DNA from 3 places in the Streptomyces sp. NPDC053432 genome. Region 1 is predicted to be linked to each of the others. Evidence: riboswitches for the same ligand, from Rfam matches in the RefSeq annotation. Region 1 holds a riboswitch; each other region holds the start of a gene.

Region 1 (3,265 bases):
CTGGGCGGCGGCCCGCACCGAATTAAACGGGGACCGGAATTCCGCCCGCGGGACCGGGATACCTGACCTTTGTATACGGCGCCTGTTAATGCCGGCCGCTCGACATGTTTACGGCAGGTTGCGAAGTGCTCACCGCCGCCCTGATCCGCAGCCGGTGCGCCCCCGCCGCCCGCTCGGCGTGGACCGCCGCCAGCGCCCGGGCCCGCTCGGCGTCGCCCCGGGCCACCGCGTCCACCACCGCCCCGTGCTCCGCCCAGGACTCCACCGGCCGGGCCGGCGCCTCCACCACGTACATCCAGGCGACCTTGTGCCGCATCTGCGTGAGCAGCGCGATCAGCCCCGGGCTGCCCGAGGCCTGCGCGAGCGTCTCGTGGAACCAGCCGCCCAGGGACCTCAGGTCCTCCCCCTGGCCCCGCCTGGCGCGCTCCTGACCCAGCCTGACCAGGCCCCGCAGCACCTTGAGGTGCGCCTCGGTGCGCCGCCGCGCGGCCCTGGCCGCGGCGAGCGGCTCCAGCAGCATCCGCAGCTCCAGCAGATCGGCGGCCTCCTGCTCCGTCGGCTCGGCCACGCAGGCCCCCGCGTGCCGCCGCGTGGTCACGAACCCCTCGGACTCCAGGGTCCGCAGCGCCTCACGGACCGGGACGCGGGAGACCCCGTACCGGCGGGCCAACACCTCCTCCGTCAGTCTGCTGCCCGGCCCGAAGACCCCGGAGACGATGTCGTCGCGAATTGCCGTGCATACCGCGTGCGCAGGAATACGCAAGACCGGACCTCCGCCTTTTCCGACTCACACCCTCATCGGTGCCGTGCCACTACTGCTGCGACTCTATTGCAACACACGATGATTTCCGAGAGCGGCCGGAAATGGGAAACCCGGGGCAGCCCCGGGAAGCCTGCCGAAACACGAAGACCCCGGCTCGGGGAGCCGGGGTCTTTCGGTGGCGCAGCGGTGCGGTGGAGTCGATCAGAGGTCGACGCCGTGCGAGCGCAGGTAGGCCAGGGGGTTGATGTCCGAGCCGTACTTCGCGCCGGTACGGGCCTCGAAGTGCAGGTGCGGGCCGCTGGAGTTGCCCGTGGAGCCCGACAGGCCGATCTGCTGGCCCGCGGTGACCTGCTGGCCGACGGAGACGTTCAGCTGCAGCAGGTGGCCGTACTGCGTGTACGTGCCGTCGTTGTGCTTGATGACGACGTTGTTGCCGTACGCACCGCCCCAGCCCGCCTCGACGACGACACCGGCGCCGACCGCGTGGACCGAGGTGCCCTCGTCGGCGTGGAAGTCGATGCCCGTGTGGCTGCCGGAGGACCACATGCCGCCGCCCGCGTGGTACTGCGTGGAGACGTAGGAGCCCTCGACCGGGGCGACGAAGGTGTTGAGGCGCTTGCGCTCCTCCTCGCGGGCCGCGCGCTCGGCGGCCTCGCGCTCGGCCTTCGCCTTGGCCTCGGCGAGACGCTTGGCCTCCGCCGCCTGCTGCCTGGCGTCGGCCTCGGCCTGCGCCTTGGCGGCGGCGTGCTCGGCTGCGCGCTGCTGGGAGTCGGCCTGCTCGGCGATGTCGCTCGGGAGCTCCTCGGCGACGACCACGGCACCGAGCGTGTTGTCCTGGGAGTGGTTGTTGCCACCGTTGTCCGCGGCGAAGGCCGGGGCGGCGATGGTGCCGACGACGCCGGTCGTGGCGAGGGCGGCTATGCCGGCGTAACCGGCGGTCTTGCGGCTCAGACGGCTGGAACCACGGTGCTTGCCGGAGCCGGCGGGACGACTGCCAAACGCCATGAAGGGGCTGATCCTTTCCTTCCTTCTCGCCTACCGGGTTAGCTGACGGGTTCGGAGCAGGAAGGTCTCCTACGGGCCCCCTCTTGCGAGGCGGTCCGATTCACCCCAGGGACTGATGTGGGTCCCCGGCTCCCCAGGCTCGCGCCTGACGGGGACTCGGCGATCGCTGCCCGGTGCCGCGGATGCGGCGCGTACAACTGACGGACAGCACGGCCGACGCTAGGCGGATCATCAGCCAATCACCAAACAGACACGCCCTTTTGTTGCGTACGCCACACCGCAAACAAGCAACCTCGCCACCAAACGGACAAAAGGGGCCCGAGCGGCCAAGCCGCCCGGGCCCCTCCAAGGACCGCCGTTCAAGCGCCAGTTGAGGACGCCGGTGGGGTATCTCAGTTGGTGACGACGCTCACTTCACCGATACCGAGGGCGCGCACCGGCTCCTCGATCAGCGACGCGTCACCCACCAGGACCGTGACGAGCCGGTCCGCCGGGAAGGCGCTCACGACCGCGGAAGTGGCCTCCACGGTGCCGGTTTCGGCGAGCCGGGCGTACAACTGCGCCTGGAAGTCGTCCGGAAGTTCCTGCTCGACCTGGTCGGCGAGGGTGCCGGCGACCGAGGCCGCCGTCTCGAACTTCAGCGGGGCCACGCCCACCAGGTTCTGCACCGCCACGTCCCGTTCGGCGTCGGTCAGTCCGCCCTCCGCGAGGGTGCGGAGCACCTTCCAGAGGTCCTCCAGGGCCGGTCCGGTGTTCGGGGTGTCCACCGAGCCGCTGATGGCGAGCATGGAGGCGCCCTTGCCGTCCGCGGTGGAACGCAGCACCTGGCCGAAGGCGCGCACGCCGTAGGTGTACCCCTTCTCCTCGCGCAGCACCTTGTCCAGGCGTGAGGTGAGGGTGCCGCCCAGGCAGTAGGTGCCGAGCACCTGGGCCGCCCAGACCCGGTCGTGGCGGTCCGGCCCGATGCGGCCGATCAGCAGCTGCGTCTGGACCGCGCCGGGACGGTCCACGATGACCACACGGCCGGTGTCGTCCGCGGTGACGGCGGGCACCGGGAGCGGGTCGGCGAGGTCGCCCGTCCAGGTGCCCAGGGTGTCCGCCAGCACGGCGTCCAGGTCGATGCCGGTCAGGTCGCCGACGATCACCGCGGTGGCGGTGGCGGGGCGTACGTGGGCCTCGTAGAAGGCGCGTACGGCGGTCGCGTCGATCCGGGCGACCGTCTCCTCGGTGCCCTGGCGCGGGCGGGACATCCGCAGGGTGGCCGGGAAGAGCTCCTTGGAGAGCTGCTTGGCGGCCCGGCGCTGCGGGTTGGCCTGCTCGTGCGGGATCTCGTCGAGCCGGTTGCGCACCAGCCGGTCGACCTCGCTGTCGGCGAAGGCGGGCGCGCGCAGCGCCTCGGCGAGCAGGCCCAGCGCCTTGTGCAGGCGGGAGGCCGGGACCTCCAGGGAGACCCGCAGGCCCGGGTGGTCGGCGTGCGCGTCGAGGGTGGCGCCGCAG
Region 2 (3,265 bases), on a different contig from region 1:
ACGTCAGTTCCCGGCCGAACTTGTGACATGCGTTCGAGGGCGGCTAGGTTCTGCCGTTACCCCGCCGTTATGCGAAAGGTGCAGCCTCATGCGTTCCGGGAACGGCCGCCACAGACGCCCCCGTCAGGTGCCCGCGATAGTCGTCACTGCCGGAGTCACCGGCTCCGCGCTGGCTCTGCCGCTGCTCGCCGCCACCGGCGCGAGCGCGGCCGACACCTCCACGTGGGACAAGGTCGCCGAGTGCGAGAGCGGCGGCAGCTGGAGTGCCAACTTCGGCAGCGGCGCCTACGGCGGCCTCCAGTTCACCCAGGAGGAGTGGCGGGAGGCCGGCGGCCTCGACTTCGCCGAGCGGGCCGACCTCGCGAGCCGTTCCCAGCAGATAGCCGTCGCCGAACGCGTGCTCGCGGCCAAGGGCCCGCAGGCGTGGCCGATGTGCGCGGCGCCCGCCGGGCTGGACGCGCAGGGCCCCGCCGCCGTGGTCGACCCCGGCCAGCCCGGCAACCACGGCAGTGTCAAGCCCACCCCCTCCCGCCCGGACGACGTCGTACCGCCCTCCGGGGCCGTGCCGCCGTCCACGGATTTCGGGGCTCCGACCCCGGGGATCGCCGACGGCCCGCTCGGCCCGAACCTCGGACTGCCCGTCATGCCCCCGGCGGACCTCCCGGTTGACGAGCCGACGACTCCGGGCAACTCGAACAACCCGGGCAACCCGGGTATCCCGGGCGATCAGGGCAACTCGGGTAAGCCCGCCGACCCCGGCACCCCGACGGCGCCTCCCGCGACGACGCCGACCGCGCCCGGCCTGCCCCCGGCGAACCCGGCCGACCCGGCCAACCCGGGAGTCCCCACGGCGCCTGACGCCTCGACCGCACCGCCCGTCACGACTGCCGAGGGCACCGGCAAGCACCGCGGCACGCCGGCCCCGGAGACTCCCGGGACGCCTGATGCCGCGTCGGAGCCCACGTACACCGTGAAGACGGGCGACAGCCTGACGGCCATCGCGGATGCCAAGGGGGTCAAGGGCGGCTGGAACGCCCTCTACAAGGCCAATGAGCAGGTCATCGGCGGGGACGCCAACCTGATCAAGCCCGGACAGAACCTGGATCTATCCGGACAGTAAGGGCACTTCAGTTGACCGGTAAGAGTTGATTGTCGGTTTTCTGTAAGTGAGACATGTGTCTCTTCCGGTCAACTGGCGTGTCCCGCCCCGGGGCTTGCGCAAACCCCGTCCTCACCTGCGCAAACGCCTTTGAGAAGGACGCAAGTAGGGGCCGTTTCTCCCCGATGCCGCGCGTTGAACATCGGGGAGAGACCTGTCTACCTTCTGAATCGCCCGCCACCGCGGGCTCCTTCGACCGCATCGCCGAATCCTGCCGGCGGACGGGGGGAACAGTCGTCGCGTCAAGCGCCGGAGGCAGGAGCGGGGGAACCAAGGTAGGTGCCGGGAACGGCCGTTGAGAGACGGCCGGCAACCGGCTAGGGGTCAAGACGTGCGCTGGGTCGCACGGCCGGGCAACTCACTCGCCCGAACCCGACAGCTCACCTCGTAGGCGTCGGTGAGGAGAACCTCATGCTGCTTTCCGGCAAGGGCAAGCACCGTCGCGCCACCAAGGCCGTCCGCATCGCCACGCTCGCCGGTGTCGCCGGCGCCGTCGTCGCCGCGCCGCTGATGGCCGCGGGTACCGCGAGCGCCGCCACCGCGAGCGAGTGGGACCGCGTCGCCCAGTGCGAGTCCGGTGGCAACTGGTCCATCAACACGGGCAACGGCTACTACGGTGGCCTGCAGTTCTCTTCCTCCACCTGGGCCGCGTACGGCGGCAAGGCCTACGCCCCGCAGGCCAACCAGGCCTCGAAGTCACAGCAGATAGCCATCGCCGAGAAGGTCCTCAAGGGCCAGGGCAAGGGCGCCTGGCCGTCCTGCGGCGTGGGTCTGTCGAACTCCTCCTACACCGGCGGCTCGACCGAGACCCCGAAGACGGAGACCAAGAAGACCCAGCCGAAGAAGACCGAGACCAAGAAGACGGAGCCGAAGAAGACGGAGCCCAAGCGCTCCGAGACCCCGGCCCCGACCACCCGCTCCGAGCGCACCGAGGCCCCGAAGACGGGCAACGGTTCGTACGAGGTCAAGGCCGGCGACACCCTCGGTGCCATCGCCGACGCCAACGCCGTCAAGGGCGGCTGGGAGAAGCTCTTCGAGCTGAACAAGGACATCGTGTCCGACGCCGACCTGATCTTCCCGGGTCAGAAGCTGAAGCTCAGCTGAACAATGCGGCACTAGCCGCAGGCCCTTTCACCGCATGTGACAGCCCCACCGCCCGGCGCGCCTTCCCCTCCACGCGCCGGGCGGCGGCGTGTGTGCGGGCCAAGGCGCCTTTCTCCAGAGTCGTATGTCCTGGAACGGGGGTATTCGGGCCCTTTTTCGTCCCAGGACCCGGGCGGTCGGCAGGCCGAATGCCCGGAGGCGGTTAGGCTCTAAGCGGCAAGGCCGTCCCATGGCCTGACATGCCGCCGCACACCCAGCGTCACATCCCAGAAGGAGATGCTCGTGCCGTCCATCGACGTCGTCGTAGCCCGGGAAATCCTGGACTCCCGAGGCAACCCCACGGTCGAGGTCGAGGTGGGCCTCGACGACGGCAGCACCGGCCGTGCTGCAGTTCCGTCCGGTGCCTCCACCGGTGCATTCGAAGCCGTAGAGCTCCGTGACGGTGACCCCGACCGCTACCTCGGCAAGGGCGTCGAGAAGGCCGTCCTCGCCGTCATCGAGCAGCTCGGCCCCGAGCTCGTCGGCTACGACGCCACCGAGCAGCGCCTGATCGACCAGGCGATGATCGACCTGGACGCCACCGAGAACAAGGGCTCCCTCGGCGCCAACGCCATCCTCGGTGTCTCCCTCGCCGTGGCGCACGCCGCGTCCGAGGCCTCCGACCTTCCGCTCTTCCGCTACCTCGGCGGTCCGAACGCGCACCTGCTGCCCGTTCCGATGATGAACATCCTCAACGGTGGGTCGCACGCCGACTCCAACGTCGACATCCAGGAGTTCATGATCGCCCCGATCGGCGCGGAGTCCTTCTCCGAGGCGCTGCGCTGGGGTGCCGAGGTCTACCACACCCTCAAGAAGGTCCTGCACTCCAAGGGCCTGTCCACCGGCCTGGGCGACGAGGGCGGCTTCGCCCCGAACCTGGAGTCCAACCGCGCCGCGCTCGACCTCATCATCGAGGCCATCAAGCAGGCCGGCTACACCCCGGGCACGGACATCGCGCTCGCG
Region 3 (3,265 bases), on a different contig from region 1:
GGGACTTCGGCCGGACCCTGGTCAAGCAGGCGGTCGGCAACCGCTGACGGGCGGCCGCGGAATAGGCGGGCGGGGGGCGGCGGGCGGGCGGGGAGGCGAGCGCGCGCGGCGCGCTCCCCTCCGGGCCGGCGCGTCAGTCGAGCAGCCGCTCGCGCAGCCGGCTCCTGGTCCCGTCCGTGAGCCCGAGGCCCTCCGCCAGGTAGCGGTCCACGCCGCCCCAGGTCTCCTCGATGGTGTCGAACGCCGCGACCAGGTATTCGGCGCGGGCGTCGAAGAGCGGGGCGAGCAGCTCCATCACCTCGGGCGAGCGGGCCTCCGCGGAGTCGTCGCCGCGGCGGACCCGGTAGCGGCGGTGCGGAGCGTTCGACTCCAGGTAGTCCGCGACGATCGCCTCGCGCTCGACGTCCAGTGCGAGCAGGGTGACGGCGATCGAGAGGCCGGCCCGGTCCTTGCCGGCGGCGCAGTGCATCAGGGCCGGGACGCTGTCCTCGGCGAGGGCGTGCAGGACCCGGCTGTGCTCCGCGGTACGGCTCTTGATCATCGCCCGGTACGAGTTCGTCATCCGGGCCGCCGCCTTCCCGTCGCCCAGGATCGAGCGGAGCTGCTCCAGGTCGCCGCCGCGGACCATCTTCCAGAACTCGCGGCCGTCGGCCGGATCCGAGAGCGGGATGTTGACGTTCCGCACGCCGGGCAGCTCCACGTCCAGGCCGTCGAGCGCGTGGTCGGCTCCGTTGCGGAAGTCGAAGACGGTGTGGAGGCCGAGCGAACCGAGGAACTCTGTATCGGTTTCCGTGGCATGCGCCAGATGTCCGCTTCGGAAGAGTCGCCCCGTCTTGACCCTTCGTCCATCAGAAGTCGGCAATCCGCCCACATCGCGGAAATTGCGCACTCCGGACAGTTCCGGCTCCTGTATCTGCTGGGTCAAGGGAACTCCTCCGTTTCGTGATGCTGCTCGTGGGTGCTCTGTCCGAATTACACTGTTTGGCGGCAACTTGCCATGAGCGGAGGCGAGATCGGGCACGTCCCCGTGAGCCAGATCATACGGTGACCGTGAGTGCCTGATCGCGAAAGCCGAATGCCCGCGCCGGAGGGGTTGTTGACGGACGGGAATGGACGGAGGGTGACCAGTATTCCCCCGGTTTCCGGTCCCTGTGAATCCGTCAGGAAATTCGCGGCTTGTTCGCCGCGGCCTTTTGGGATTACGTTCGCGACCGATCCGGGTGGATCGCCGAATCCTGCCGCCGCCCGGAAACCACCCGACCATTCACGCGCGGCAGGAGCGGGGGAACCAGGTAAGCCGCTGTCCCGGAACTCGACCCCGGGACGGCTAGGGGTGAAGCCGTACATGCTCCGTCCATGTACTGCCGGACATCTCCAGTCCGAACCCGACAGCTCACCTCGCAGGCGCCGGAGAGGAATGCGACATGCCTGCAAAGGGTAAGCACCGCCGCCCCAAGTCCCTTTCGATACCGCGCGGCTTCGTGGCCGCCGGCACCGGCGGTGCGGCCCTCGCGCTGCCGCTGATGGGAGCCGCAGGTGCCCAGGCGGCCGGTGCTCCGGCCGCCGCGACCACCGTGGCCCCCGTGGCGGCCCCGCAGGTCTCCGCCCCGCTCCGGGCCGAGGCCGGCGCGCCGACCGTCTACACGGTCGTGCCGGGCGACTACCTCTCCAAGATCGCCGCCGAGCGCCACCTGGCCGGCGGCTGGCAGCAGCTCTACGCCGACAACCGCGAGGCGGTCGGGGACAACCCCTCGCTGATCCACCCCGGCCTGAAGCTGCACCTCGGCGGTGCGGGCGAGGCGGCTCCGGCGCAGTCCGCCCCGAAGACCGCTCCGAAGGCCGCTCCGCAGACCGCCCGGAAGACCGCCCCCGACGCGGCCCCGAGGACGGCTCCGAAGGCGGCCGGGCAGGAGGCGCCGGCGCAGCAGCAGTCCGCGCCCGAGGCCCCCGCGGCCAAGACGTCGGCCTCCGGCTTCGTGGCCCCCCTGGCCAGCACCGGCATCTCCACCCAGTACAAGGTCGCGGGCAGCATGTGGTCCTCCGGCTACCACACCGGTGTCGACTTCATCGCGAGCTCCGGCACCACGGTCCGGGCCGTCGGCGCGGGCACCGTCGTCTCCGCCGGCTGGGGCGGCGCGTACGGCAACGAGGTCGTCATCCGGCACGCGGACGGCATCTACTCGCAGTACGCCCACCTCTCCTCGCTGTCCGTCTCGGTCGGCCAGAGCGTCACCGCCGGCCAGACCATCGGCCTCTCCGGTTCCACCGGCAACTCCACCGGACCCCACCTGCACTTCGAGATCCGTACGGGCCCGTCCTACGGCTCCGACATCGACCCGCTGAGCTACCTCCGTGCGAAGGGCGTCAGCATCTGACGGCAGCCGCCGCCGGAGCACAGACACGCGTGAGGCCGGGACCCGAGGGGGGCCCCGGCCTCACGTGTACGTATTCCTTATCCCCCGCGTGGTAAAGATCACGGCCCGTCAACCCCTCATTACGTTGGCGTAGGTTGGTTACGAGAGTGAAGGATGTCGTCTCGTGGCAGCGACGACGACGAAACTCAAGACCATCGGCTCGTACGCGGCGATCGGGGACAGCTTCACCGAGGGCGTGGGGGACCCGGGACCCGGGGACACTTATCTCGGCTGGGCGGACCGGCTCGCCGTGCTCCTGGCCGACCAGCATCCGGAGGGCGAATTCCGGTACGCGAACCTGGCCGTGCGCGGCAAACTCCTCGACCAGATCGTGGCCGACCAGGTCCCGCGGGCCAAGGCGCTCGCGCCCGACCTCGTGACCTTCTGCGCGGGCGGCAACGACATCATCCGCCCCGGCACGGACCCCGACGACGTGGCGGAGCGCTTCGAGGCGGCCGTCGCCGACCTCACCGGAGCCGTCGGCCGGGTCGTGATCACCACCGGCTTCGACACCCGGGGCGTACCGGTCCTCAAACACCTGCGGGGCAAGGTGGCGACGTACAGCGTCCACGTCCGCGCCATCGCCGACCGCTACGACTGCCCGGTGCTCGACCTCTGGTCCCTCAAGTCCGTACAGGACCGCCGGGCGTGGGACACCGACCGGCTGCACCTGTCGCCCGAGGGACACACCCGCGTCGCGCTGCGCGCCGCGCAGGTGCTCGGACTGGACGTGCCGGCCGACCCCGACCAGCCGTGGCCGCCGGAGCGGCCGCGCGGCTCGGTCGACGTGACCCGGGACAACATCCACTGGGCGCGCGAGCACCTGGTGCCCTGGATCGGCCGCCGGCTGC

Evidence for each region. Region 1 has a riboswitch for cyclic di-AMP ahead of ACZ6Y1_RS13305 (M23 family metallopeptidase). Riboswitches for the same ligand answer to the same signal wherever they lie in the genome.
Region 2: linked by a shared signal. The riboswitch ahead of ACZ6Y1_RS14875 (transglycosylase family protein) and the one ahead of ACZ6Y1_RS13305 (M23 family metallopeptidase) in region 1 are both predicted to bind cyclic di-AMP.
Region 3: linked by a shared signal. The riboswitch ahead of ACZ6Y1_RS07750 (M23 family metallopeptidase) and the one ahead of ACZ6Y1_RS13305 (M23 family metallopeptidase) in region 1 are both predicted to bind cyclic di-AMP.

What each region holds. Positions count from the first base shown of each region.
Region 1 covers NZ_JBVJKF010000006.1:258,686-261,950, forward strand. Annotated here, with positions in the region: gene ACZ6Y1_RS13300 (GntR family transcriptional regulator) at 86-763, opposite strand; gene ACZ6Y1_RS13305 (M23 family metallopeptidase) at 965-1,768, opposite strand; cyclic di-AMP (ydaO/yuaA leader) riboswitch at 1,782-1,940, opposite strand; gene ACZ6Y1_RS13310 (M16 family metallopeptidase) at 2,161-3,265, opposite strand, start outside.
Region 2 covers NZ_JBVJKF010000007.1:248,163-251,427, forward strand. Annotated here, with positions in the region: gene ACZ6Y1_RS14870 (LysM peptidoglycan-binding domain-containing protein) at 89-1,120, shown strand; cyclic di-AMP (ydaO/yuaA leader) riboswitch at 1,397-1,568, shown strand; gene ACZ6Y1_RS14875 (transglycosylase family protein) at 1,571-2,263, shown strand; gene eno (phosphopyruvate hydratase) at 2,546-3,265, shown strand, end outside.
Region 3 covers NZ_JBVJKF010000003.1:367,521-370,785, forward strand. Annotated here, with positions in the region: gene ACZ6Y1_RS07740 (aspartate aminotransferase family protein) at 1-47, shown strand, start outside; gene ACZ6Y1_RS07745 (tyrosine-protein phosphatase) at 134-925, opposite strand; cyclic di-AMP (ydaO/yuaA leader) riboswitch at 1,248-1,422, shown strand; gene ACZ6Y1_RS07750 (M23 family metallopeptidase) at 1,425-2,375, shown strand; gene ACZ6Y1_RS07755 (SGNH/GDSL hydrolase family protein) at 2,539-3,265, shown strand, end outside.